DNA from 4 places in the Terribacillus sp. 7520-G genome. Region 2 is predicted to be linked to each of the others. Evidence: riboswitches for the same ligand, from Rfam matches in the RefSeq annotation. Region 2 holds a riboswitch; each other region holds the start of a gene.
What was found. A riboswitch is a leader RNA that binds a small molecule or an ion and turns the genes downstream of it on or off. The one in region 2 is predicted to bind S-adenosylmethionine.
Positions count from the first base shown of each region.

Region 1: it holds a riboswitch for S-adenosylmethionine, as region 2 does, so the genes downstream of both, ssuE (NADPH-dependent FMN reductase) here and CHH53_RS11605 (homoserine dehydrogenase) in region 2, are expected to answer to the same signal.
Region 3: it holds a riboswitch for S-adenosylmethionine, as region 2 does, so the genes downstream of both, CHH53_RS15395 (iron-containing alcohol dehydrogenase family protein) here and CHH53_RS11605 (homoserine dehydrogenase) in region 2, are expected to answer to the same signal.
Region 4: it holds a riboswitch for S-adenosylmethionine, as region 2 does, so the genes downstream of both, metK (methionine adenosyltransferase) here and CHH53_RS11605 (homoserine dehydrogenase) in region 2, are expected to answer to the same signal.

Region 1 covers NZ_NQFP01000007.1:135,003-138,401, reverse strand. The annotation lists gene CHH53_RS02910 (LLM class flavin-dependent oxidoreductase) at 1-345, opposite strand, end outside; gene CHH53_RS02905 (MFS transporter) at 364-1,638, opposite strand; gene ssuE (NADPH-dependent FMN reductase) at 1,651-2,202, opposite strand; SAM riboswitch class I at 2,294-2,400, opposite strand; gene spoVE (stage V sporulation protein E) at 2,546-3,399, opposite strand, start outside.
Region 2 covers NZ_NQFP01000030.1:48,021-51,419, reverse strand. The annotation lists gene CHH53_RS11620 (SulP family inorganic anion transporter) at 1-135, shown strand, start outside; gene CHH53_RS11615 (universal stress protein) at 150-569, shown strand; gene CHH53_RS11610 (GNAT family N-acetyltransferase) at 625-1,077, shown strand; gene CHH53_RS11605 (homoserine dehydrogenase) at 1,151-2,278, opposite strand; SAM riboswitch class I at 2,363-2,459, opposite strand; gene CHH53_RS11600 (ThiF family adenylyltransferase) at 2,531-3,399, opposite strand, start outside.
Region 3 covers NZ_NQFP01000046.1:13,779-17,177, forward strand. The annotation lists gene CHH53_RS15390 (carbon-nitrogen family hydrolase) at 1-551, opposite strand, end outside; gene CHH53_RS15395 (iron-containing alcohol dehydrogenase family protein) at 548-1,642, opposite strand; SAM riboswitch class I at 1,721-1,823, opposite strand; gene CHH53_RS15400 (pyridoxal phosphate-dependent aminotransferase) at 1,931-3,109, shown strand; gene CHH53_RS15405 (MBL fold metallo-hydrolase) at 3,144-3,399, opposite strand, start outside.
Region 4 covers NZ_NQFP01000024.1:126,848-130,246, reverse strand. The annotation lists gene metK (methionine adenosyltransferase) at 1-816, opposite strand, end outside; SAM riboswitch class I at 997-1,101, opposite strand; gene pckA (phosphoenolpyruvate carboxykinase (ATP)) at 1,291-2,874, shown strand; gene ytkD (RNA deprotection pyrophosphohydrolase) at 2,923-3,399, opposite strand.

The DNA.
Region 1 (3,399 bases), on a different contig from region 2:
GCTGTACGGATGCTCATATGTGACCGAGGCTGTGATGCCAAAGCCTAAATGCTTTGTGACTTGAGCCATCGCCGGAACCACGAGCAGCGGGTCATTGACAGGCACTTGCGCAGCCTGGCGCACTGCCCCATCACGCGAATCCTGGTAGACATCGTATGTCCCCAATACATCCGCCAAAAATAATGCATCGAACTGACCGCGCTCCAATATCTGCGCAAGTTCCGTCCAATAATCCAAATCCTTGTAGCGATGCGCCTGATCCTCAGGGTGTGTCCAGAGCCCGGGTGATTGGTGTCCGACGCAATTCATATCAAATGCATTCAAATAGATCCGTTTATTTGTCATTTGGTGATCCTCCTTTGATTATCTGACAGCAAGCTCATCCATCGCATGTATTTGAGCTTTCGCAGCTGGGGCCAAAAATGGCGTCAATAGAAAACTAAGTGCATAAAGAATGGCAAATCCCCATACAACGCCGATGATGCCCAGGTAATTGTTCAGTATCCCGACAAGCACGGGCCCCAGGAACTGACTGGCTCCTGCGCCCAAATTGAGTACGGATATCGCCGCACCGCGATTGGCAGGAGCAAGTGTCGGCAGGATGGCAGACAGTGGGACAAAGGCTGCAATCGCCGCACCGAATAGGATGGCGTTCAATAAAAGCAGCGGGATGTTTGCTCCGAAGGCCGCCGGAATGTAGTAGTAAAGCAGCGAGCAGACAGCAGCTCCGACACAGCCGAACCAGCGGACCACCTTCACCCAGCCGATCCGGTCGCCAAGCATGCCGAACAGAACCCCTGCTGCCATATTGCTGACAGACTGTACAGCCCACAGCTGCAGCCATTGACTCGTTGATATATCCAAGAAACTGGTGAAGAATCCAGGCATGACAACGACAAATCCGTACCATCCAGCTGTATTGATTGTCCGGAGCAGACCGCCGGCAGCAACCCGCGGGCTTTCCCATAGGATCGTGATCCCCTTCAGCGCTTCGGCCCATTTATTTTCTTTAAGCTGATCCTGGATCCTAAACCCTTCCCGATCTTTATCATCCACCAAGGCAATTCCCAGAATCCCCCCCAGGATGATCCAGATAAGCGAGCTCCACAGCGTGGCCATTTCCCCGATGAAAGGAAGGAGGACACTTGGATAATAGGAGCCAAGAAACCCTATTCCGCCCGCGAACATAAAGAAAAACCAGCCCATTGCCGTTGCCAGCTTTTGCTTCTCGGTACGGTAGGCAATCCACACGATGAAAGCAAAGGCAAACAGCGGATAGCCGAAACCGCGGAGGCCGTACATGAGCACCATCATCGAAAAGCTTTCTAAATAAAGACCGAGATACAGAAAACCGATTTCGAAAACCACCCATGTGAACAGCCCGATCAGCATCGTCTTGCGCGGTCCGATGACCTCCCCAAGCACACCGGCAAGCCAGGAAGCGAAAGTAAGCACAATCCCATAAGCGCTGAACATGATCGCTGACTGATTGGCAGTGAAGCCGATATCGACCACATACTTAGACAAAAATGCTTGCTCGATACCATCACCGGTCATGAATAATAAAATGGCAAGCAAACCGCCAATGACTTGAACAGGCATCCCAAACAGTGTTCTCTTAGCTAATGGTGCGCTCATCATTCTCCTCCCTCACTTTACAGCCGCAGCAGCATGAGTGCGGCGGATCGCCTCAGCCAGCTGATTCGTCTGTGTTCTGAGCCTTTCACCGGTTTCTTCATCTGCAATCGGATTCTCCGGGTTCTCCTTGTTGATGTGATGATCGCATAGATACACACCCTGCAATGCTTCACCCTTAAGATTGGCGATAAGCGGCTTTAATGCATAATCTATCGCGAGCAGATGTGCCGGGCTGCCGCCTGTCATGATCGGAAGCACTGGCTTATTCCTGAATGCGTCCTGCGGGAATAAATCAAGTAGAGCCTTCAATATGCCTGTATAGGCTGCTTTGTAAACAGGGGAGGCAATAATCAATCCTTTCGCGTTTCTGACTGCCTGGCTTGCCGCCGAGATTGCCGGACTGTCGAATTTCGCATACAGAAGATCCTCCGGCTCAAAATCGGTAACACAAATCTCGCTTACGGAATAACCTTGCTCTTTTGCCTGCTTGCCGGCATACTTTGCTGCCAGCTGCGACCGCGAATGTTTGGATGGACTTCCTGAGAGAATAATAATGTCAGTCAATTTGTCATTTCTCCTTTTTCCGTGGTAGAGTGACTAAACGAAAAAAAGCTCCCTTTTCCGAAGAAAAGAGAGCGTGATATAATCGCCCGCACTCTTATCTTCCAAGAATTTAATCTTGCTGGATTTAGCACCTTTCTGACATCGTCAGAGGTTGCTGAAGCTTCATCGGGCCAGTCCCTCGGCTTCTCTTGATAAGAACTGTATGAAATTGTCTTCAATGATACGTGCACCGCTCAAAAAAGTCAATGCTAATTGTGCGAAAATTTCCAATATAGTACTTTTGTCATTTCGTTTGTTCTGTTCATATCCCTTCCATCCTGATCCGTGTTGCCCATACTGACTTTTAGAGTCTGCTATACCTGCTGACATTCAATAGAATGCCGACGGAACTCAAGGTAAGTGTCAGCGACGATCCCCCATAGCTCAAAAACGGAAGCGTAATGCCAGTAACCGGTATCAAACCAATGACCACACTGATATTGATCATGCATTGAATGGCTATCATCCCGGTGATGCCCAATGCCAGCAAGCTGCTGAAACCATCCGGGGCCCGGAGTGCAACTTGGATGCCGCGCCATAAAAACAGCAGGAAAAGCAGCATGACGCCAGCACCGCCTATGAAGCCTAGCTCCTCTGCTAAAATAGCAAAGATGAAATCCGTTTGCGGCTCCGGCAGATAGAAAAATTTCTGCAGGCTATTCCCTAGCCCAAGCCCCATCAAGCCTCCTGGACCGATTGCATATAGGGACTGGATGATCTGAAATCCTTCACCCAAAGGATCTTGCCATGGATCGAGGAATGCGGTGATGCGCTGGATGCGATACGGCGCTGACAAAATCAGCGCAGCAAATGCAGCCAAGCCCAATATGCCCAGTCCGACAAAGTGAGTGATCCTCGCTCCGCTGACCAGAATCATCACCATGCATGTAAGCACAAGGACAACGCCAGTTCCAAGATCCGGCTGGAGCATGATCATTCCGAATGCCGTAAAGACGAGCAGGAGTGATGGCAGGAACCCTTCCTTCAGGGAAGTTATATATTTCTGTTTAGCCGACAGATAGACGGCCAAATAGATGATCAAACCCAGCTTGGTGAATTCCGAAGGCTGGATGCTGAAGGCCCCTACACCGATCCAGCTCCGCGCACCGCCCCGAACCATTCCGATACCGGGAATGAGGACGGCGATAAGTAAAATGA
Region 2 (3,399 bases):
ATTGACAAAGTCGTGCTAAAATTCAGGGAGAAAGGGACGACTGTCACCTTGGAAGGCTTGAATAATGACAGTCAGGCACTGATGCACAGATTGACAACCAGCGATTCGGCATATGTGAAAGTATCAAACCATTAAAAGGCGGTGCATCCATGTATAAGAAAATCGTAGTGGCAATCGACGGTTCCGATCATTCTTTTCTCGCAGCAGAGCACGCAATCCAGCTGGCAAAGCTGCAGCCTGAAACACATGTCGAGGGAATTCAAGTCCTGGATTATGAAAAGACAAAAGCGGATGTCCTGCACAGCAGCGATCCAATCCAGCTCCAGAGCAAGCGCGAGGAGAAACTCCAGCGATTCCGCGATGCATTCGAAGCTGCATCCATCCATTACAAATTGATCATGAAGCATGGCGAGCCAGCCTCAATGATCCTTGAGCACGCACGTGACACGAAAGCCGACCTCATCATCATCGGCAGCCGCGGACTGAATCCTCTCCAGGAAATCGTACTCGGCAGCGTCAGCAGCCGTGTCGTAAAACGAGCCAAATGCTCCGTGATGATCGTTAAATGACAAAGGCTGCCGGATACCGGCAGCCTTTTATTTTACTAAGGAAAGGAGTAAGACAATGAAGATAAGAAAGCTCCAGCCAACAGAAACGCCGCCAATGGATCTTCTCCTCGAAGCCGATCCCTCTAAAAATCAAATTGCCGCTTACCTTCGCGAAGGCAGCAGCTATGTCGCTGAAAAAGAAAATCACATTCTCGGCATCTATGTCCTGGTGAAGAACAGGGAAGACACTGCAGAAATAATCAATATCTCAATCAGAGAAGCCCATCAAGGAAAAGGTATCGGAAAAAAACTCATCCGTCATGCGATGGAACAGGCCCGCGCAAAAGGCTTTGCCTTCTTGGAAGTGGGAACAGGCAACTCCAGCATCGATCAAATCGCCTTCTACCAGAAATGCGGCTTTCGCATGACTGGAATCGACCGGGATCATTTCCTCCGGCATTACGACGAACCGATTCATGAAAATGGCATCCAGTGCAGGGATATGATTCGTTTTTCATATGAGCTTTAAATTTGAGTGTCCACACTATGATAAACAATCGCTTCATCGATTTCCTTGCGTAATAAAGGGCAAGCGCAGAAGATCAAGCCTCCGCCTTAGCTGGTGCCCTGGAAGCAACCCGATAAAAGTGTCCATTGGATTCTACGCTTTCTGCGTGTATAGAAACAGTCTCACCAGTCGGTAAATGGACGAAAGGTACTTTCTCTTTTTTCTCGGTAAATCGGATTTCCCGTTTTACAACGACCTCTTTTCGCTTATGGACGAGATTAGCCAAATCCTCGACAATGGCGCTTGCTGTCGGCAAGGCACCAGCACCCGGACCCTGGAGCTTCAGCTTGCCAACCAGGTCACCTTCGATACACACGGCATTATCCACTCCATCGACACTGTACAGCGGATGATCTGCAGATAATATCACCGGTTCGACAGAGGCTGTGACTTCCCCTCCTGCATTTTCAAGCGTTGCAACATGCTTTATTTTCCAGCCTCTTCCTGCTGCCTCCTGGATATCCTGCGCGGAAACGGACCGGATTCCCCTGCGCGTCACTTTTTCCCAATCCGGCTGGGCCTCGAATAATAAATCACTCAGGACCATCAGTTTATAAAAAGCATCCCAGCCATCCACATCGTTGGCTGGATCCGCCTCTGCAAATCCGGCTTCCTGCGCAAGCCGCAGTGCATCTTCAAATATCAATCCTTTATCGGCCATTTCAGTCAGGATGAAATTGGAGGTGCCATTCAATATCGCCTCCACTTTGACAACACGATTGATATGCAGGAGCTGCTTCAGTGTGCCGATTACCGGGACACCGCCTGCCACTGCTGCTTCATATTCCAGCCTGACACCTTTTTGCTTTGCCAATCGCTTTAGTTCTGCCCCGCGGGATGCAATCAGCTCTTTATTCGCCGTGATGATATGACAGCCGCGATGGATTGCCTCACTCAGATAGCTGAAGGCAGGCTCGATGCCCACACTCGCTTCGATGATTACATCGAGCTTTTCGATTGCAAAAAGCTCCGCTGCTTCGTCGGTGAGAAGTGCATCCGTGACTTGCCCTGCATACTTCTGTTTATCGCGCACCAATACACCCGCCACCTGTACTTCTTTCCCGAATATCGTCTGCAGATTCTCCTGATGGGAGCGGATTGTCCTCCCCACTGCGCTGCCTACGGTACCATAACCTATCAATCCAATTTTAACTGCTGTCATCCTTGCTGCCTCCTTCGAGTGATTTTACGCATAAAAAAAGCCTCCCTGAGAGGACAGGGAGACGAATGAACCGCACTGTGTCTTCTCTCATCTGCAGGAATTAGCACCTATACAAGTCTAAGATTAACTTGCAGGTTGCCGGGCATCATCGGGCCAGTCCCTCCGCCACTCTTGATAAGAGTTTTGTATTCGTTTGTTATGAAGGAGTTTAGCATGAATAAGATACATCGTCAACTGAAAATTCACACAATATCAGCCGACCAGACTGTCATAAAGGGAACGCGCCCGGGCGATATCATTTACGCCATGAACGATTGCCCGCCCATCGGCAAATAACACAATCCGATGGCCTTTGTAGTGCAAGGCGAGCAAATGTTCATTGGCAGTGACATGATCGACCGCAGAAGCCCATTCCTCTGACAAAGCCGGCAGATCCAGTGATTTCTTGGCACCAGGCCGGATATGGACAGCTTCCCTGCCGCATAATACATCCATCCTCGTCTGTCTGGCACCGTCCAGAAAGGGCAGTGTGGCATTTGTGCTGCAGCTGGGACAGCTTGAATCCCTCAGCCCCCGTACGTCCACTCTCGAGTAATCACCCGTCCAAATATCAAACGCAGATAATTCCGGCGTTACTTTTTGACCGGATAGAAGCCGCAATGCCTGTGTCACCTGCATGGACGCCACCCATTGGACAATGGGACTGATGATTCCTGCCGTATCACATGTTTCACTTTGCTCAGGAAGCTGCTCGAGGAGACAATGCAAACATGGGGAAGCTTTGTCTCCCAGCACCGGATATGTCACACCATAGCTTCCGACACAAGCTCCGTATAAGAAAGGGATATCATGCTTCAGCGCTGCATCATTTACAATCAGCCGGGTCTCAAAATTGTCTGCAGCATCCAGAATCACATCCGCACCTTCCATCAGCTGCTCGATATTATGATGATCGACATTTTCGATTACTGGTTTTACCGTTACATGCTGATTGATAGCCTTTAGTCGTTTCGCTGCTGCTGCTGCTTTTGGCAAATAGGCAGCAGCATCTTCTTCCGTATACAGCTGCTGGCGCTGAAGATTATGAAGCTCGACATAATCCCGATCAATGAGCACCAGCT
Region 3 (3,399 bases), on a different contig from region 2:
CTGCTGAGCAGGAGTGCGCGCCAGTGGTCCAGCCGCTGCTTCGGCCACTCAGCTACGACGAATAATACTTGCTGATCATGTATCATATGCGTGCGGATGAATTCCGGAAAACGGATATCATAGCAGATGACCCCGGCCGCTTGCTTGTTTCCGATGGAGAAAGAGGCAGACCTGTCGCCTTGGGTGAGGAACTTCTCTTCATCCATCAGCCGGAATAGATGTGCCTTGTCATATTCATGCAGCAATTCGCCTGCTGGCCCGAAGACAAGCATCGTGTTATGGATGCCTGCTTCCGTTTGCTTGGCGATGGAACCAGCGACGATATATACCTGATGGGCCTTGGCCAGCCTGCTGATGAACCGCTTCGTCGTTTCTCCCTCATCATCGCTGATGGCATCAAGCCTTGTCAGATCATAACCAGTGGTCCAAAGCTCGGGCAGCACAATGACATCAGCATTTTCCTGTGCCTCATTTATCAATGCTTCCATTTTTCCATAATTGGCTTCTGGATCGCCAAAAATGATATCATGCTGAATCAATGCAAGCTTCATTGTGTCACTCCCTGATTTGCCGCAACGAATGTTTCTACACGGTGCATTGCCTCCACTACTCGATCCGAAGAGGAAACATGCATGAAATGAATCGATTCCCCTGGAGCTACTGCGCCGTCTGCGGTGATTTTCATTGCTCTATCAAGATCCCCTTTCACGCCAAGCTCTTTCAATACGGTAGGTAGGCCGAGCTTACGGTAGAATGGCAGCAAAGTGAGAATCTCGTCAAATTTCCCCTCCAACGCAAGCTGGATAAGAATGCCGTAAGCCACTTTATTCCCATGCAGCTGCTCATGTGTTTCTGGCAATCTGGTCAATCCGTTGTGAATGGAATGAGCACCGGCGATACGGCCGTACTCGTCCCCGAATCCGCCTACCATACCGCCTGCCATGATGATGGTTTCCGCAACTCTGAGGAATGAACTGTCTGCTCGCTTATCCTGTAAAGAACAAATCGCTGCATCACCTTCAGCAATAAGGATATCACGGCATAATTTGGCAGCATTGCGAGCGATTTGGACAGCTAGCGGCTGATCGGTCATATTTTCGGTCAGCACATCTGCCTCATACCATTTTGCCAATGTATCGCCAATGCCGGCAATCAGATAAGGTGCTGGTGTCGTGAGCAGCAGCCTTGGCTCGACCAGGAGCATGAATGTGCTGCGAGGGAAGATTGTATATTCGACAAAATTGCCTGCCTCATCATAGAAGACGCTAAGGGAAGCCCATGGGGAGCAGTTGGATATGATTGTAGGGATCAATATGACGGGAAGCCCTGCCTCATCAGCAGCGGCTTTGGCGGTATCCAACACTTTTCCGCCGCCTACGCCGATTATGAATTGAGCAGCTTCTCCTGTTGCGATATTTGCTAATCTAGCTGCTTCCGCATGTGTGCATTGACCATTATAGGCAACACGTTTAACCGGCAGATCGATGTGGTCCAGGAATGGAGAAGCGGCTTTCCAGGATGCATCACCGTGAATAAGCAAGCCGTTTGTCCAATTCAATCCTGCAAGCCTTGCGGGAAGGCTGTCCAATATATTTTCTTCGCACGCATAATAGTTTGGTGCACCTTTAATGTTGATCGTCATGCTGTCACCTCATTGATTTTTTATACAAAAAAACTCTTCCAAGCGAAATTGGAAGAGGGAAAGGCCAACGCATCCGTCCCCTTATCCCTCAGCATTTGCTGTTGGAATTAGCACCGTGTGCATTACGCACCGGTTGCCGGGCTTCATCGGGCCAAGTCCCTCCGCCTTCTCTTGATAAGAGTGAGTGAATCATGTATGATTTGTTCATTATTACATTGTATTTCCAAGACTGTCAAGATTGTCAATAGTCAGAATGGATGGATGCAAGGTGACAGGAGAGTGAGTCAAATGGATTTTCCGTTTTCAGATGCGCTGAAACGATTGCCGGAACAGTTTTTTGCCGGCTTGGTACACAAGGTGGGTTTGCTGGAGCAACAGGGGCACGATATCATCAAGCTCGGGCAGGGGAACCCTGATTTGCCGACACCGCAGCATATCGTAGATAAATTGAAAGAAGCCTCTGATAATCCGGCTTATCATAAATATTCACCATTCAGAGGCTTTGATTTTCTTAAACAGGCAGTCTGTGACTTTTATGACCGGGAATACGGCGTGAAACTAGATCCCGAAACAGAAGTGGCCATCATGTTCGGCTCTAAGACAGGTTTGGTGGAGATCAGTCAATGTCTTTTGAATCCGGGTGATTTGGCATTGCTTCCGGATCCGGGGTATCCCGATTATATGTCCGGAATCGAACTTGCACAAGCACGGACATCGCTCATGCCATTGACTGCTGAGAATGGATTCCTGCCTGAGTATGATGCTATTTCTGCGGGTGATCTGGAAGAAGCAAAGCTAATGTTCCTGAATTATCCGAACAACCCGACTGCTGCTACAGCAGATCGGGAGTTCTTCGATAAAACAGTGGAACTGGCAAAGGAACATAAAATTTGTGTCCTGCATGATTTCGCTTATGGTGCACTTGGGTTTGATGGAGAAAAACCGCAGAGCTTCCTGCAATCCGAGGGCAGCAAGGAAGTCGGCATCGAGATGTACACCTTATCCAAAACCTATAATATGGCAGGCTGGCGCATCGCTTTTGCTGTCGGCAATGCTTCCGTGATAGAAAGCCTGAATTTGATTCAAGATCATCTTTATGTGAGCTTGTTCGGAGCCATGCAGGAAGCGGCAGCGTATGCCCTGACGTCAGATCAAACCTGTGTGGAAGAGCTGATTCACACATATGAAGCCAGAAGGGATGCCTTTATCGGCCATTTGCGTGCAATCGGCTGGGATGTACCTGAACCAAAGGGGACTTTCTTTGTTTGGCTGCCTGTTCCGAACGGATTCACATCGGAGGAATTTGCGGATTTGCTGCTTGAAAAGGCCCATGTGGCGGTTGCTCCCGGCAATGGTTTCGGGAAGCATGGTGAAGGATACGTTCGAGCCGGTCTATTGGATACGGAAGAAAGATTGCTGGAGGCTGCAAAGCGAATCGAAAGGCTCGGCATCTTCTCGAAGGCATAGAAAAGAGCCAGTCAAGGGGACTGGCTCTTCTTGGTCAGTTGGTGACTGCACAGCGGTTAGGACCGGATTCGATGTCTGCTGCCTCTGTTTCATCTATGGTTGTGTTTCCTTGATTCGCTTCCCGGATCAGCTGATAGCTATTGGGCTGACGCGCAGGGATGCTGTTTAAAACGGAAGCAGTGAACTCGCTCGAATCTTTCATCTGCAGATGAGGGTTCTTTCGGTATAGATCTTCCATTCGTGCTTGTACCGTTCCATCTGGTCCGATTTCCGAAAGCTCCGAGAAATGG
Region 4 (3,399 bases), on a different contig from region 2:
ATGGCGTGCATAGCCTCCGTACGTATCAACGATGATCTTACGGCCAGTCAAACCGGCATCACCTTGAGGACCGCCGATGACGAAACGGCCAGTCGGGTTGATGATATATTTCGTGTCCTCATCCAGCAATTCCGCTGGGACAACCGGCTTGATCACAAGCTCTTTCAAGTCAGCATGGATCTGCGCTTGCTCCACTTCCGGATGATGCTGGGTGGAGATGACAATCGTATCGATCCGTACTGGTCGATCGTTCTCATCATATTCCACAGTCACCTGCGTTTTCCCGTCCGGGCGCAAGTAGCTCACGACCTCATCCTTCCGTATCTTCGCCAATTGCTTGGAAAGACGGTGCGCCAATGAAATCGGCAGCGGCATGAACTCCGGTGTTTCATTGCTGGCATAGCCGAACATCAATCCTTGGTCACCGGCACCGATGGCATCGATTTCTTCATCTGTCATCATGCCTTCACGGGCTTCGAGTGCTTGATCGACACCGCCTGCGATATCGGGCGATTGTTCATCGATTGCTGTCAGCACTGCACATGTATCAGCATCAAAGCCATATTTTGCACGTGTATAACCGATTTCCTTGATGGTTTTACGCACGATGCTTTGGATATCTACATAAGCGCTTGTCGTGATTTCTCCAGCTACCAGAACAAGGCCAGTTGTAACTGTCGTTTCACAAGCGACACGGGCATTCGGGTCCTTGGATAGGATTTCATCTAATATAGCATCCGAGATCTGGTCACAGATTTTATCCGGGTGGCCTTCTGTAACGGATTCTGAGGTAAATAATCGACGATTAGCAGTCATTCTGCCAAATCCCCCTTCAACTACGATTAATACGGAAGTTTTACTCTTTCCAAGTATGTTATTAAGAAACTTGATAATGGGTGAAGGTGAAAGAACACTACGTTAGTATTGCTCTTTTTCTATTATTAAGCCGTTACATGAAAAAAACCTTCCTCATAACAGAAGGCTGGCTTATTCCCTCTCTTATCGTTCAAGGTATCCCTTGCTCAGGTTGAGCACCATTTCACAAATGTGACGGTTGCCGGGTTTCTTAGGGCCTGTCCCTCCGCCTACTCTGAATAAGAGTGTTTTCCGTTCGGAACTATGTTATCGGAACAGCCTCCAGAAGTCAACCAAATCCTGCAATAACCGACAAAAACAATCGGAATTATCTGCCGGCTATTTTTAAGTTGGTGATTGCAAATGAAAATAGTATGTATTAATATTTTAATGTGTTATACTAATTAAAAATCACTACAAAAAGGCGGGATCCATATGCGAATGATGCATGCAGTGACAGCTTTAAAGGAATTGCGCAATCAACCCAATGTGAAAAGAAACCTATCCGCGGCTCAATTGACCGAGGCGGCATTGTCCCGCCAAGAGGCACGCCTGACAGAAACAGGTGCCCTGCGGGCGGCGACCGGCAAATATACCGGCCGTTCCCCAAAAGATAAATTCATTGTCAAGGATGAACTTTCCGAGAACAAAGTCGACTGGGGCAACGTGAATCAGCCGATAAGTGAAGAGACGTTCGAGCATTTGTTGGGGAAAGTCGTCGATTATTTGCAGGCACAGGAAGAAGTATTCTCTTTCCAAGGTTTTGCGGGAGCCGATGAACGCTATCATCTGCCGATACAGGTCATCAATGAATATGCATGGCATAACTTGTTCGCCCATCAGCTGTTCATCCGCCCGACTGACGAGGAGCTGGCATCCCATAAGCCTTCCTTCACTGTCATTTCTGCTCCAGGCGTAAAAGCAGATCCGCTTGTCGATGGCACGAATTCCGAAGCCTTCGTGATCGTATCCTTCAAGCAGCGTGTCATTGTCATCGGCGGAACGGAATATGCCGGCGAAATGAAGAAATCGATTTTCTCCGTGATGAATTTCCTGCTTCCGCAGCAGGAAATCCTGCCGATGCACTGCTCTGCGAATGTAGGTGCAGATGGCGATACCGCCCTTTTCTTCGGTCTATCCGGTACTGGTAAAACAACGCTTTCTGCCGATCCGGACCGGCCTTTGATCGGGGATGATGAACACGGATGGTCACCAGATGGCATCTTCAATATCGAAGGCGGCTGCTACGCCAAGTGCATCAATCTTTCCGCTGAGAAGGAGCCTGAAATCCACGGGGCGATTAAATTCGGTACAATCCTGGAGAATGTAGCAGTTGATGAAACCGGCGTCTGTGATTATGAGGATGGATCCGTGACGGAGAATACACGTGCAGCCTATCCAATCGACTATATCGAGGGCAGCTTATCGAAAAGCTTGGCCGGCCATCCCAAGACGATCATCTTCTTGACCGCGGATGCAACCGGTGTGCTTCCCCCGATCAGCAAGCTGACAACCGAGCAGGCGATGTACCACTTCCTGAGCGGCTATACGAGCAAACTTGCCGGCACAGAGCGTGGTGTGACAGAACCGGAAGCAACATTCTCCACTTGCTTCGGTGCTCCTTTCCTGCCGCTGGCACCATCCGTATACGCAGACATGCTGGGCAGCAAGATCAGCGAGCACCAGGCAGATGTGTATCTGGTCAATACCGGCTGGACCGGCGGGGATTATCATTCCGGTTCCCGGATGAAGCTAGCTTATACAAGAACGATGGTGCAAGCAGCACTCCGCGGTGAATTACGCCACGCAGAAACAACCCAGGATCCTATTTTCGGTCTGCATGTTCCTGTTTCCATTGCAGATGTACCGGCAGAGCTGCTGATGCCGGAAAATGCTTGGGAAGATAAAACGTCTTACAAGCAAAAAGCGCAGGAGCTCGCTGTTCAGTTCCATCGGAATTTCGCAAAATTTGATTTCATTGACGAAGCAGTCCGCCAGGCGGGCCCGCTTTATAAATAAAAAAACCACCCCCGGCAGACTAGACAGTCATCTTTCGGGGGTGGTTTTTTACATCGTCTTTTCAAGCTGGTCTATATGATGCAGTGCGTTTGGCAGCACCTTATCCTTCATCATGAAGCTGTATTCTGCATGCTGCGCCAGATGGGAAGGGAATTTTTCCACCAGCACCGGTCCATACGTCTCCAGGTAATTGGATTTCTTCTTCAATTCCGAGATGATGGCATAATAGACATTTTTCACAATATGACCCGCTTTGCCGGCTACGAAATACTGTCCGACATATTTCAGCTGCTGCACGACACCGCCAGTCTCTTCCATCACTTCCCGCATTGCCGCATGCTCCGCCGTTTCGCCCTTTTCGACCTTGCCGCCCGGGAACTCCAATCCCCGATCTTTATGGCGTGTGAGAAGCCATTTGCTTCCGTATCGGCAAATCACCCACACATGTTTAGGCTGATCGGAAAATGGATGATCGGCGAAAGACATCTTCACTTCGTTGTTATAATAATCTCTGAACGTAATCAT